One region of the Synechococcus sp. RC10B2 genome, then DNA from elsewhere that is predicted to be linked to it. Evidence: riboswitches for the same ligand, from Rfam matches in the RefSeq annotation. Region 1 holds a riboswitch; each other region holds the start of a gene.
The links. A riboswitch is a leader RNA that binds a small molecule or an ion and turns the genes downstream of it on or off. The one in region 1 is predicted to bind cobalamin.

Region 1 (3,202 bases):
AGCGGCTGCCATAGCTCTGCACCCAGCCGTGCTCGGTAAAGGCAAAGCCCTGCAGTTGTTGGGCGAAGTATTCCACCATGTCGGTGCGCTCGAACTCACCATGCACCAGCACATCCAGGCCAATTTCTTCTTGGATGCGGATGCACTTGGCAATTTCGGCGTCGATGGCAGCTTCGTATTCGGCCTGGGAGATCTCGCCCTTTTTGTACTTGACCCGCCACTGCCGGACTTCGGGGGTTTGGGGAAAAGAGCCGATGGTGGTGGTCGGCAGCGGTGGCAGCTTGACCTGCCGGCCTATACGCTGCTCGTAGGGAAGGGAGCGCTGGAAGTCCTGCGCCGTCAGGTTGGCCAAGGCCTGGCGCACTGTAGAGTTGGGGGGATTGAAGTCCTGGAAGGCCTGCCACTGCTGCTCCAGCTCCTGCTGCTGGGCGGCGGTGTCTTCGCCGTTGAGGGTGCGGGCCAGCAGAACCACCTCGGCCAGCTTCTGCTCGGCAAAGCTGAGAACATTGCGCAAAGGCTCTGGCAGGTGGGTTTCCAGAGCAGCGTCGTGGGGCACAAATTGGAGCGAGCAAGAAGGCTGCACCCGCAGGTTGGGGGCTAGGGCTTGCAGCTCTTGCAGAGTGGCCAGAACGGCTTTGGGCTGGATCTGCCAGACGTTGCGCCCGTCCACTACCCCCGCCCCCAGGATCTTGTCGGCGGGGAAGCCGTGGGCTCTGACCAGTTCCAGGTTGTGGCCGCGGGTGAAGTCGAGGCTGAGGCCAGCTACCGGAAGCTCCACCGCCCAGGGGTAAGTCTCCCCCAAGTCGTCAAAGTAGGTAACCAGGTGGAGAGGGATCCCCACGCTTGCAAGCCAGCGGTAGGTCTGCTCCACCGCTTCCTGAAGACTTTTGCCTTCGCTGGTCACCAAGATGGGCTCATGGACTTGCACTTCCCGGATCCCCAGGCGCTGCAGCTCCTGCAAGAGTTCTCTGTAGAGAGGAAGCAGCTTCTCCAGATCCCCCCGCAACTCGCCAGAGCGCTGGCTTAGAGCAAGAAGGGTAACCGGACTGAGGAGGACGGGGCTGGTGCGGTTTCCTAGGATCCCTTGCGCCCGTCGCACCGTGGCCAGGAAGTCGTCGAAATGGGCCTGAGGGATCGCGTCGGCCTCAATTTCCGGCACCAAGTAGTGGTAGTTGGTGTCAAACCACTTGGTCATTTCCAAGGCCGGCAGCCCCTCCTGCCCCCGCGCCATGGCAAAGTAGCGCTCCAGGCCTGATAAGCTCTGAAACCGGGAGGGAATCAGCCCCAGCCAGGTGGCCCAGTCCAAAACGTGGTCGTAGAGGGTTTGATCTCCTACGGCAATGTGGTCGAGGTTGGCCTGTCGCTGGGTTCGCCAGGCCTGACTCTCCAGATCCTGCAGCGTCGCCAACAAGGCTTCCGCCTCCAGGGTGCCGCCCCAAAAGGCCTCCAGGGCTTTCTTCAGCTCGCGGCGCTTGCCCATGCGGGCATAGCCTAGGGTTTGAGTTTCAATGGCCATAAGGTACCTTGTCCTGAATCGAATTCGGTAATTGAGGTTGCCGCCAGTTGTCATCCAACCTAGGCAGCAAGAGATGGCCGCCGACATGCCTATCGGTGGCATCCCGGCAGAAGGTTTTCCCTAGGCCAGGAAACCTGCCGGAGCTGTCAAGGCGTTCCTTCACCCTGGCGGCTTGCCCACTCTGCACAGGGGGATGCCCAGAGGACTCTTTTGTGCAACCAAAGCGAGCAACCGTCCTCCTAGCTGCCCCTGAGCTAACTGCTCAGCTCTCTTGTCCGCGCTTTTGACTGAGTGCCTACGATCCGAGAGCGTCGAAAATCCGTAAGCAGGCCGATGAAAAAACTTCGAGACGGGAACGGGCTAACGTCAAAATGGGGAGCATATCTGTACCTCGCAGATATGGTGAACTGTGGAAAAACCGCCGGCGGGCATTCTGACTTGCTCAGTTTTGGAGGGGCTGGCTTGCGTCTCAAGGCCTCTTGCAACAACGAACTAGGGATCCCAAGTCCAAAACCGGCTCACAGCTGCGGGACAGCGGCAGATTCTCACTGCACTTTCCCCGTTGCCTCTGACGGCTGATCCCCGTCAGAACCGACAGTAGACTTTATCCTATCACTGGTTTTAGCGGGACTGGGCGGATTTGAACCGCCGACCTAGCGCTTAGGAGGCGCTTGCTCTATCCAGGCTGAGCTACAGCCCCAGGTCAGGTACCTCACTGATACTAGCAGAGAGGCTAGGGGGTATCGCCGCAAGGCTGCCGAGCAATAGCGTTCTTATGGAATTGCTGGAACAAAGGCTTTGCTTTCTGACACAAAACCCAACGCGGCGGCTCACCCCAGTAGTACTCTTTTTTCCAAATGGGCAAGCGCTCCTTGATTGCATCAATGATGTAACGTGCTCCAGCAAAAGCGGCGCCGCGATGTTCAGCTGTAGCACCAACCCAAACCGCAATATCACCAATTGCAAGATGACCCTGGCGGTGACAGGCAACAGCACCGCAGAGGCCAAACTTGGCGTGGGCTTCTCGGAGGATCTTCTCGCCCTCCTTCTGGGCAAGGATCTCGTAGACTTCGTACTCCAAGCTGAGAACAGGTTTGCCCTGGCTGTGGTTGCGTACCCAGCCCTCGAAGGTTACTAAGGCACCCGCTGTGTTATTGACGAGCAAACGACTGAGTTCAGCTGGCTGGATGGTGCTATCCACAATTAGAAAACGCAGCATTTAGCCCCCACAAACTGGTGGAATGAAAACTGCCAAGGCACCTTCATCTATCGGCCTAGTCAAGTCACAGAACTCATGATTGACAGCAACCTTAACGTCCTCCGCTGCTAGCGAAAATCCATACTTTGCTTGCAGCTGCTGATAGAGCTCTAGGTAGTTTGCTGCACTGGTTTGCAGCACTTCGCTGCTCCGCTGAGCCTGTTCCCGCAGCACTGCTACATATTGAATTGTTACGGTCTTACTTAGGACAGATTGAGTTACCATGGCTGCAACTACCCCAAACTGATTGGAAAGTGGCATACTCCTCGGCGGTATTGACGTTCATGAGCTCGACCTCATGGTTGGGGGTAACTAGGGTGCAGGGCTGCCTGCTGAGGATTTCCACAGGGCAGTACACCCCTTCCGCGTAAGCCCTTTCTAGTACCGCTGCAGCTTGAGGAGTATAGATGGCGCAAAGAGCTTCCGGG
Region 2 (3,202 bases), on a different contig from region 1:
AAGCGCCGCCGCTGCCGGACGACCGCCCCGCCATTTTTGTGGATGCCGCCAATGGCAGCGATACCCAAGGGGATGGATCCCGCAACAACCCCTTCAAGACCATCACCCATGCCATCAGCCGGGCGCCAGCCGGCAGCATCATCCAGCTTCTGCCGGGGGTGTACAGCGCAGAAAGCGGCGAAGTCTTCCCCATCCGCCTCAAGGCCGGCCTTATCTTGCGCGGGGACGAGTCCACCTTGGGAGAGGGCTACCTGATCGATGGCGGCGGCACCTACATGAGCCCGACCTTGGCCCGGCAAAACGTTGCCCTGCTGGCAGAGACCGGCTCAGAGGTGCGGGGGGTTACCCTGCGCAACCAGGGTCGGCGCGGCTACGCCCTCTGGGTAGAATCGGCTTCCCCACGCATTCTCAACAACAGCTTTGTGGGCAGCATCCACGACGGCATTTTCATCGCCGGCGCCTCCAACCCCTGGATAGAAGGCAACCGCTTCTACAAAAACGGGGCCAACGGCATCTCCGTCTTGGGCACCTCCCAGCCCACCATTGTCAACAACCTCTTCCAAGAGACCGGCTTTGGCCTCACCATCGACCAGCGCTCGGCGCCGATTGTGCGCAACAACCGCATCCTGCAAAACCGCACCGGCATTGTGGTCGGCGGCAGCGCCCGTCCCATCCTGCGCAACAATCTCATTGCCCGCAACCTGGAGACTGGCCTGACAGCTATCACCACCGCCCAGCCAGATTTGGGCACGGCTTCGGATCCGGGCAACAACATTTTTGAGGGCAACGGCCAGTACGACATCCTCAACGCCACCCGCAGTCTGCGCCTCAACGCCAACGGCAACCAACTGGCAGGCAAAACCAAAGGGGAACTGGATCTGGCCGGCCAGACCACGGTGGCTGCGCTGCCCAGCAACGCCCCGCCACCCATTGCGGCAGGCGGCTTGACGCTGCCCACAACTCCGCAGGCCGAGCCTCCGGCTCCCAGCAGGGATCCCCAGCCGGCGGCGGCCTCTCCCACCTTGCCGGTGGTGACGGTGCCCCAATCGACTGCCCCCGTTCCCCCTCCTGCAGCGGGATCGGGAGGGCGCATTTTGCCCAGTGCCCCCCCTCAGCCGGCAGGCGCTCAACCCCAGGAGTTTGTTGCCGTCCCCTTCACCCCCGATGGCTCCACCACGCCTGCCCAACCGGTTGAGCCTGCTCCTGCCACTCCCGTCCGCCAGCAATCTGTGGCTCCTCTCACGGATATTACTACCCTCCTGCCACCCCCGGCTCGCCGACAAGCGGGCAGCAGCCCAACAACCCCCCCTGTTCCCGTTGCCGCGGCTCCAGAACCGGCGGTAGCCCCAGCAGAGTCGGCCACCCGCTTTCGTGTGCTGGTGACCCCCAAGGGCAGCGACGATTTGCAGCGGCTGCGGCAGCTCGTCCCCGAAGCGGTGGAGACCGTGTTCAACGGCAGGAGGGTGCTGCAGGCCGGCCTCTACGACAGCCGCAGCCAGGCCCAGTCAGTCTTGGATCGGCTGTTGGACGCCGGCTTTGACGCGGTGGCGGAGATGATCTTCCGTTGACCTCACTGCCCAGGGATCCCCCCCGGCAGGATAGGAACTCCCCAGCAGGGAATGTATGATGCCTAGCACGGCTTTTTCCAGAGCAATGGGGAGGAAAGCCGTGCCGTCAGGTTGTCCTGGGGATCAGCCAGGGCAAGCAATGGGGAAAGTCCGGTGCAAATCCGGCGCTGTGCCGCAACTGTGATGGGCTGAGGCCCTCAGTCAGGATGCCCGCCTGCGGCTTTGGCTCAAAGCTTAGCCCTTCCGCGTCGCACGGAAGCAGGAGCAACCGGATGAAAGTAACTGTATGTCTCAGCCTTGGGCTGGGGATCTTGAGTTTGGGGATCCCGGCCTGGGGGCAGGCAATCTTGGATACCGGCCTCAGCGCCGAGATTTTGAATCAACCCGTCACCACCCCGTTTCGCCGTCCCGGCCTGCTGCGAGAGTCTTCCCGCCCAGTCTATGTCATCACCCGCCAGCAGATGCGCCAGCAAGGGGCAAGGACGGTGCAGGAAGCCCTGCGCTACTTGCCCGGGATCCTCAGCGATGGCACAGCGGGAACTCAGTTGGGAGCTCTTAGCTCTCAATTCATGCGAGGGGCGCGAACGGCGCAGGTATTGGTGCTCTTGGATGGCCGCCCTCTCAACGATCTGGGTTTTTTCGGGGGGTTTGACCTCTCGCAAATCACCACCGATGTCGTCGAGCGAATTGAAGTCTCCCCCGGCGGCGGCTCTACCCTGTACGGCTCAGACGCCGTTGGCGGCGTGATCAACATCGTCACGGTGGAGCCGCAGCCAGAAACGGAGACGGTGCTGGAAGCGGCGGTCGGCAGCTACGGTCTCAATGAGCAAGGGATCCAAAGTCGCGGCCAAGCCCAGGATCTGGGCTGGGTGCTCAGCTATCGCCGTCTGCAAAGTAACAACGACTTTCCCTTTGCCATTGAGCGGCTGGGCAAGTCAGGCAGGCGGGAAAACTCGGCGGTGGAGTACCACAACTTGCAGGCCAAGCTCACCTGGCAACTGGCCGAAGATCAAGTCCTAACAGCCAACGCCCTCTACCTCAACAAAGCCTTTCGCGTGCCCGGCAGTGTAGAGTTTCCCTCTCCCGACGCAGAGCAAAACACCAACGATCTGCTGCTGGATCTCAGTTGGCTGTGGACTCAGGAAACAGGATCCCTGCAGGCAAGAGTCTTTTTGGACGATCTCAACTACCGCTTCAGCGCTCCGCAAAGCCAGGGATCCCGCGACGTCATCTTGCGCAATGGCTGGGGATCCCAGCTTCAATATGCTTGGCAGGCCGGCGAAAACCTAGAGGGAGTTTTGGGGGCAGATTATCGCTCTATCTCAGCCCGCAATACGACTTTTTCTTTTGCCAGGGGTTCTGCCAATATCAACTACGACGATACGGTTAACCAGGGGGCCCTGTTTGCCCGCCTGGACTACAGCCCGGATCCCCAGTTCCACCTCGACCTGGGCATCCGTCAGGACTTCAGCAGTTTGGCCAACGGCTCGGCCACCTCGCCGGCTGTGGGGATCCGGTGGGCAGTTGCCGAGGGAACTACCTTGAGGGCCAGCTACGCCGGCAGCTTTCGCACCCCCTTGATCTCGGAATTGTTCTTTCGGCTGCGCGGCTTTTTTGAAGTGGATGGCAACCCC
Region 3 (3,202 bases), on a different contig from region 1:
GGGTAATTCGCCATGGGGTGGAGCAGGATATTCCGATTCGGGAAGTGCAGGTGGGGGATCGGATCCGGGTGCGCCCCGGCGAGAAGGTGCCGGTGGATGGGGTAATCCTAGAGGGATCCTCCACCCTCGACGAGTCGATGGTGACCGGCGAGAGCCTGCCTGTTGTCAAATCGGCGGGGGATGAGGTGATTGGGGCAACGCTGAATCAGACGGGCAGCTTTGTGATGGAAGCGCGGCGGGTGGGCAAAGACACAGTTCTGGCCCAGATCGTGCGCTTGGTGCAGGAAGCTCAGGGATCCAAAGCTCCGATTCAACAGTTGGCGGATCGGGTCACCTCCTGGTTTGTGCCGGCGGTGATTGGGGTGGCAGTTCTAACTTTTGTGCTCTGGTGGGTGCTGGCCGATAACCCGACACTGGCCTTGGTGAACACAATTGGGGTGCTGATCATCGCCTGCCCTTGCGCGCTGGGGTTGGCGACCCCCACCTCGATCCTGGTGGCCGTGGGACGAGGGGCGGAATTGGGGATCCTGGTGAAAAGTGCCGACAGCCTGGAATTGGCCCACGACTTGCGCACGGTGGTCTTGGACAAAACCGGCACCCTGACCGAAGGTCGTCCCACTGTCACCGATATTTGGGCTAATGGCTCCTCTCCCCTGACGGTGTTGCGCCTGGCAGCGGCAGTGGAGCGGCACTCGGAACATCCTTTGGCCCAGGCGGTGGTGCAGAAAGCCGAAGCCGAAAAAATTGTGATCCCTCCTGCCTGGCACTTTCAGGCAAGGGTAGGCAGTGGGGCAGAAGCTTGGGTGGAAGATCAGTGGATTCGCATCGGTCGGCTGAGCTGGCTACAGGAGATGGGGATCCCCTGGGATCCCTCTTGGTCAGAGCGGGTTCAGAATTGGGAAAGCCAGGGCAAAACGGTGATCGGCGTAGCGCAATCCCAGAGTCTGGTGGGGCTGTTGGCCATTGCCGATCCGCTCAAACCCACCTCTCCTGAGGCAGTGCAACAGCTGCAACAGATGGGTCTAGAGGTGATCCTGCTAACCGGGGATAACCCCACTACGGCCCAAGCGGTTGCTCGGCAAGCAGGCATTCAGCGGGTAATTGCCCAAGTCCGTCCGGATCAGAAGGCAGCTTACATACGCAGCCTAAGACAACCGCGACGGCGGGTGGCGATGGTGGGAGATGGCATTAACGATGCTCCGGCTCTGGCAGAAGCTGATGTGGGGATCGCCATTGGTACAGGTACGGATGTGGCGATGGCCGCCAGCGATATTACCCTCATGTCGGGGGATCTGCGGGGAGTCGCCACAGCCATTCAACTCAGCCGGGCCACCCTCAACAACATCCGCCAGAACCTCTTCTTCGCCTTTATCTACAACACGCTCGGGATCCCGATTGCCGCCGGGGCGCTCTACCCCTTCACCGGTTGGCTGCTCAACCCCATGCTGGCGGGGGCAGCCATGGCCCTGAGTTCCGTTTCGGTGGTCGCCAATGCCCTGCGCCTGCGACACTTTCGAGCCCACAGACCGGCAGGCCGGCGTTAGGCCCTCTCCCAGGGGCAAGGGGGATTAGCGCGGCAACAGTTTTGCTGCCCTTTGAGCATGAGTCTGCCGTACCGCTCATGCCTCAGGGCTATCTTCTGGCAGACAAGGACATCCCCCCCAGGGGGCTTGGTGAACGACAAGCGGCAAGCTAACCTAAAAGGCTCAGGCAGACTGGGGAAAGTGCGGTGCAAGTCCGCCACTGTGACGCAACTGTGATGGGATCCCTCCCTCAGCCAGAACACCCACCTGCCGTTGTCCTGTACCCCTTGCGATTCACAAGGAACGGAGTTTTTTGTGTTGGATGTCCTCAGTTTTTCCCCTCCCCGTGCGGTTGGGCAGTTTTCTTCTCCTGCCTTGCCCCTGTTGCTCATCGGCCATGGATCCCGTGACCCTGAAGGGCAGCAAGCCTTTCTGGAGCTGGCCCAAGTTTATCAATCCCTCACCCCCCATCGGCCGGTGATCTCCTGCTTTTTGGAGCTAGCCCAGCCCAGTATTGCCCAGGGGGTGGAACAATGCTTGGCCCAAGGGTGGCAGGAGATCGTGGCCCTGCCGCTGCTGCTTTTTGGGGCGCGCCACAACAAGTTCGATGTGACGATGGAACTGGATCGCCTGCAGGCCCTCTATCCCCAGTTGCGCATTCATTACGGTGGGCCGTTGGGGATCCGCATCGAGATCCTGCAACTGCTGCGAGACCGATTGGCCGCTTTGATGGCCGCCCAACCGCAGCGGATCCCAGAAGCAGAAACCGTGCTCCTGTTTGTGGGTCGCGGCTCCAGCGATCCCGAGGCCAATGCCGAAGCCTGTAAACTGGCTCGGCTGCTTTGGGAAGGATCTGGGTTTGCCGCTGTGGAAACTTGCTTTATCGGCATTACCCATCCCCGCCTGCCCGTGGGATTGGAGCGGGCCCTCTCTTGGCAGCCGCGCCGGGTGGTTGTGCTGCCCTATTTTCTCTTTACAGGGGTGCTGGTGAAAAAAATCGAGGCGGCGGTGCAAGAACGGCGACGCCAATACCCCGAGATCGACTGGCTGATGCTGCCGGAATTGGGCCTTGTGGACGCGGTGCTGCACAGCCTGCAGCAACTGGAGCAGGAAGCTCTCCAGGGCCAAACCCTGATGAACTGCCACCTCTGCAAGTTTCGCCTGGCGGTGAGCGCAGAGCTGGGAGCGGGGCATACTCATCACCATGACCATGACTCCCATGGGCACGGATCCCATCACCATCACTCTCACCATCACCACAACCACGGCCATACCCCCGCAGCAGCAGCGGATCCCTGGGCCGAATTGCAGAGCTACCACCAGCGGGCTTGGCAAGTGCCCTAAGCGAGAAACAGAGGCTGCCGGCGGGATAAACTGAGATGCAGGCAGGCGATCTGTGAACCTGACCTCTGGTTCTCCTGCTCCGGTGGTTCTGCTAGCGAAAAAACAGAAACGATGATGTTCTCCCGCTCCTCTTGGGTCTCAGGTGCCGCTGCCGCGGGGAGCGGGATCTTTGTCTTCGCGTTGGTGGTGGGCCTGCTGGATCAGATCCTGCCGACCCTGCCCAAGGTTTCCCTGTCCTTGGCCGGGATCCCTGGGCTCCTGGCTGCAATTGGGGCCTCCTATGGGGCCTGGCGGGTGGTTCAGATGGGTCTGCAGTCGGGCTCCTGGACTGATTT
Region 4 (3,202 bases), on a different contig from region 1:
TTCGCGGACGCGAACGCCTATGCCATCCTCGCGCTGGCCGACTACGCTGAGACCTTCGGGACGCTCGACCCGCAGGCGCACTGGGCGCGTCAGACCGCCCCGCGCGTGCTGGAGACGCTGCGCGCGATGCGCACCCTGCGCGGCGACCTGTACCGCAGCGCGACGCGCACAAACAGCGACTGGATGCCTGACCTCGCGCTGGTCGCCCGCGCCGCCGTCCGCGTGCATCGCCTGCAACCCAACCCGCGCGCGTTGCAACTCGCCGAGCAACTGCTGCAGCGCGTCTGGCGCGACTACGCCGACCCGACAGGCGGCTTCTACGACGCCTCGCAGAGCAAGCAGTGGGGCAACTTCAAGGTCGTGCCTGTGCGCGTCGGCAGCGACGACGCTGACCTGCCCGCCGACAACGCGCTGCTCGCGCTGGCGATGTACGAGTACGCCGAAGCCTCTGGCGATACGCGCTGGCGGGAACGCGCCCTGCAACTGCTGCAGACGCTCGGCGGCGACTACGACCCTGCACAACCGCTCGCCTACGCAGGGTACACTCAGGCACTGGCGCGAATCCAACCATGAGCCAAGTGTTGTTGGGACGCACGAATCGGTATGTGTTCCCCGTGTGGGCGCGGGGGCATCTCACGGGCGACGGCTCGGCGGAGGCGCGCGCCGAACGCTTGATGGACGCGCTGCTCGCCTCGCCGATTGAGACGCTCGACATCTCGCCTGCGCCCGCCCTATGGGGGCGGTTCCTGCGCGAGCGGGCGAATCGGCTCCAAATCGCTGTCGCGACGCCGACGAACCTGCTGCTGCACGCCCCCGACGCCCGCATCGCGGCGAACCTCCTGCAGTCGCACATCATCGAGACGCTCTGCGCCGTCGGACGCACGCACATCGACTACTACTTCCTAAGCCTGCACGAGACGCCAAACGAAATGCAACTGAGCGGTGCGCTGGAGGCGTTGGAACTGGCGCGTCAGGAGGGGCAAATCGGCGCAATCGGGCTGGCGGCGTATGGCGCGCCGTTGGCGATTCTCGCGCTCTGGCGCACCCGCGACGCCTTCGAGGTCGCCCTGCTGCCCGACGAGGCGGAACGGCTGCAGACGCTGCTGCCCGAAGCGCACGCTCGACGCGCAGGGGTCGTCGTGCTGAGTGAAGCCAATCGCCTGCCCGACAAGGGACAGGTCATGCTGAGCCCCATCGAGCAGGCGATTGCGCTGGCGTCCGCACTCCACAAGTAGACGCTGCCCTACTCCAAGTCCATCAGCTCGTCGGTCTGGGGGTTGCCGTCGCGATCGATGTTGCCCAGATTATAGCGACGGTGCGGTTCGTAGGTCGCCTCCGTGCGCAGGACGGGCTTGAACGCCTTCGCGTGTCCATCGCACCACAGCACATTCCCCATGCTGTTGTGCCGCCCGTGGAAGGTCGGATTGTTGTAGGAGGGCGGTTCGAGGAAGCCTGTGCCCTCGAAGGCGGGCGCGCCTGCGCCCCAAGTGCGCCACTGCGCCGAATCTGCCAGCCATGCGGTCTCGGCAGGGCTATTGATTTGCGCCAGCGCGACCGCTATCGGCGTGTAGGTCGGCGGCTGCATCGGGCTGAGGTACACATAGTTGTAGCCATAGCCCAGCAACCCGTACTGGTAGGCGCGACTCTCGCGGAACGAGGGACACGCCTGAATCTCCGCGTTGCGCATGTACGGATACAGGAAACTGCGCTGCGTGTCCAGTCGCTGGTTCTGGCGATCCACATAGCCCCACCAGTAGTGCGACCAGTCGTCGTAGGCGATGGGGAACAGCCGCTCGTCGTAGTCTTGGGCGTACATCAAGCCTGCGGTTCCGATTTGGCGCAGGTTGCTCAAACACGAGGTCTGACGCGCTTTTTCGCGCGCCTGAGCAAACACGGGGAACAAGATCGCCGCCAGAATGGCGATGATCGCAATCACGACCAGCAGTTCAATCAGCGTGAAGCCGCTGTTGCGGCGCGTTTGGTGTGTGTATCGCATCGGTTCATCCCTCCACATAGGCGTTGCGCTCTGTGGTCGGGACGAAGGCTTGCGTAGCAGCGCCCGCCGCTGGAGGCGTCCAGCCGCAGGCGAGTGCTTACGCGCGCTCTTTCGCCCAACCCGCGAGGCGAAACGAGCGAGACACGGCTGAACCGGTCTTCGGGCTTCTGGATCGTTCTACTGGCGACGCCTTCCCAGCCGAAGCCAGTGGCATATCGTCGCGTTCGTCCCCAGTCACCGCTGCGCGTCAGCGTCGGATTTGCACCGACTTCCCGTACATTCAGCCGCCGCGAACTCGTTTGCCGAAGCGGAGGTATTATACCGCGCCGATGACCGTTCGCGAGGCGATTGCACGGGTAGGGGCGCGGTTGCAGGCGGCGGGGCTATCCGAGCCGCTTCGGGAGGCGCAGGCGTTGATTGCAGCGTGCTTGGGCTGGGAGCGTGCGCGGCTAATCGCCCACCCCGACGCGCGTTTGTCGGCGCGGCAGGTGCAGCGACTGGAGTGTTGGGCGCGCCGTCGCGCCGCGCGCGAGCCGCTGGCGTACCTCACGCGCCGCGCGTGGTTCTACGGGCTGGAGCTTATCGTCGGGCGCGGCGCGCTCATCCCCCGACCCGAAACGGAACTGCTGGTGGAGGTGTTTCTGGGGTGGGCAGGTAGCCTACCCCCCTCCGTAAGGTTCCCCCCGCTTCGCGAGGGGAACCGACCCGACTCGGTTCCCCCTGCCCGCAGGGGGAACCTGAAGGGGGGGGTCTCTTGCTCACCAATCCTCGTAGATGCAGGCACAGGCACGGGCGCCGTTGCGCTGGCGTGCCTGACGCACGCCCCGCACTGGCGTGGGCTTGGGACTGACCGCAGTCGGCGTGCGCTGCGCTTGGCGCAGGCGAACCGCCGCGCGCTGGGGCTACAGTCGCGCCTGATGTTGGTGCAAGGCGACTGGCTGCGCGGGCTACGCACAGGCGCGGTGGACGCGGTGCTCAGCAACCCGCCGTATGTGCTGCCCGACGAGTGGGACGCGCTTCAGCCCGAAATCACGCGCTACGAGCCAAAAGGCGCGCTGCTGGTTCCTGCGGACGACCCGATGCGCCCGTATCGTCGGATTGCACAGGGCGCGCGTTGGGCGTTGCGTTCAGGCGGCTTGCTCGCGTTTGAGACCAGCCCGCGCCTTGCGCCGCTATTAGCCGAGCAGCTGCCTGTGTGGGGCTTCG

Region 2: another riboswitch for cobalamin. It lies ahead of NW855_RS00450 (TonB-dependent receptor); the one in region 1 lies ahead of metE (5-methyltetrahydropteroyltriglutamate--homocysteine S-methyltransferase).
Region 3: another riboswitch for cobalamin. It lies ahead of NW855_RS10355 (sirohydrochlorin chelatase); the one in region 1 lies ahead of metE (5-methyltetrahydropteroyltriglutamate--homocysteine S-methyltransferase).
Region 4: another riboswitch for cobalamin. It lies ahead of NW855_RS06570 (prepilin-type N-terminal cleavage/methylation domain-containing protein); the one in region 1 lies ahead of metE (5-methyltetrahydropteroyltriglutamate--homocysteine S-methyltransferase).

What each region holds. Positions count from the first base shown of each region.
Region 1 covers NZ_JANSHO010000079.1:17,528-20,729, forward strand. The annotation lists gene metE (5-methyltetrahydropteroyltriglutamate--homocysteine S-methyltransferase) at 1-1,516, opposite strand, end outside; cobalamin riboswitch at 1,922-2,127, opposite strand; tRNA gene NW855_RS12590 (tRNA-Arg) at 2,142-2,216, opposite strand; gene NW855_RS12595 (molybdopterin synthase catalytic subunit) at 2,250-2,735, opposite strand; gene NW855_RS12600 (MoaD/ThiS family protein) at 2,736-3,035, opposite strand; gene moaC (cyclic pyranopterin monophosphate synthase MoaC) at 2,974-3,202, opposite strand, start outside.
Region 2 covers NZ_JANSHO010000005.1:15,754-18,955, forward strand. The annotation lists gene NW855_RS00445 (DUF1565 domain-containing protein) at 1-1,568, shown strand, start outside; cobalamin riboswitch at 1,660-1,801, shown strand; gene NW855_RS00450 (TonB-dependent receptor) at 1,841-3,202, shown strand, end outside.
Region 3 covers NZ_JANSHO010000070.1:15,974-19,175, forward strand. The annotation lists gene NW855_RS10350 (heavy metal translocating P-type ATPase) at 1-1,544, shown strand, start outside; cobalamin riboswitch at 1,673-1,809, shown strand; gene NW855_RS10355 (sirohydrochlorin chelatase) at 1,839-2,867, shown strand; gene NW855_RS10360 (hypothetical protein) at 2,979-3,202, shown strand, end outside.
Region 4 covers NZ_JANSHO010000053.1:29,258-32,459, forward strand. The annotation lists gene NW855_RS06560 (DUF255 domain-containing protein) at 1-573, shown strand, start outside; gene NW855_RS06565 (hypothetical protein) at 570-1,235, shown strand; gene NW855_RS06570 (prepilin-type N-terminal cleavage/methylation domain-containing protein) at 1,244-1,996, opposite strand; cobalamin riboswitch at 2,129-2,310, opposite strand; gene prmC (peptide chain release factor N(5)-glutamine methyltransferase) at 2,326-3,202, shown strand, end outside.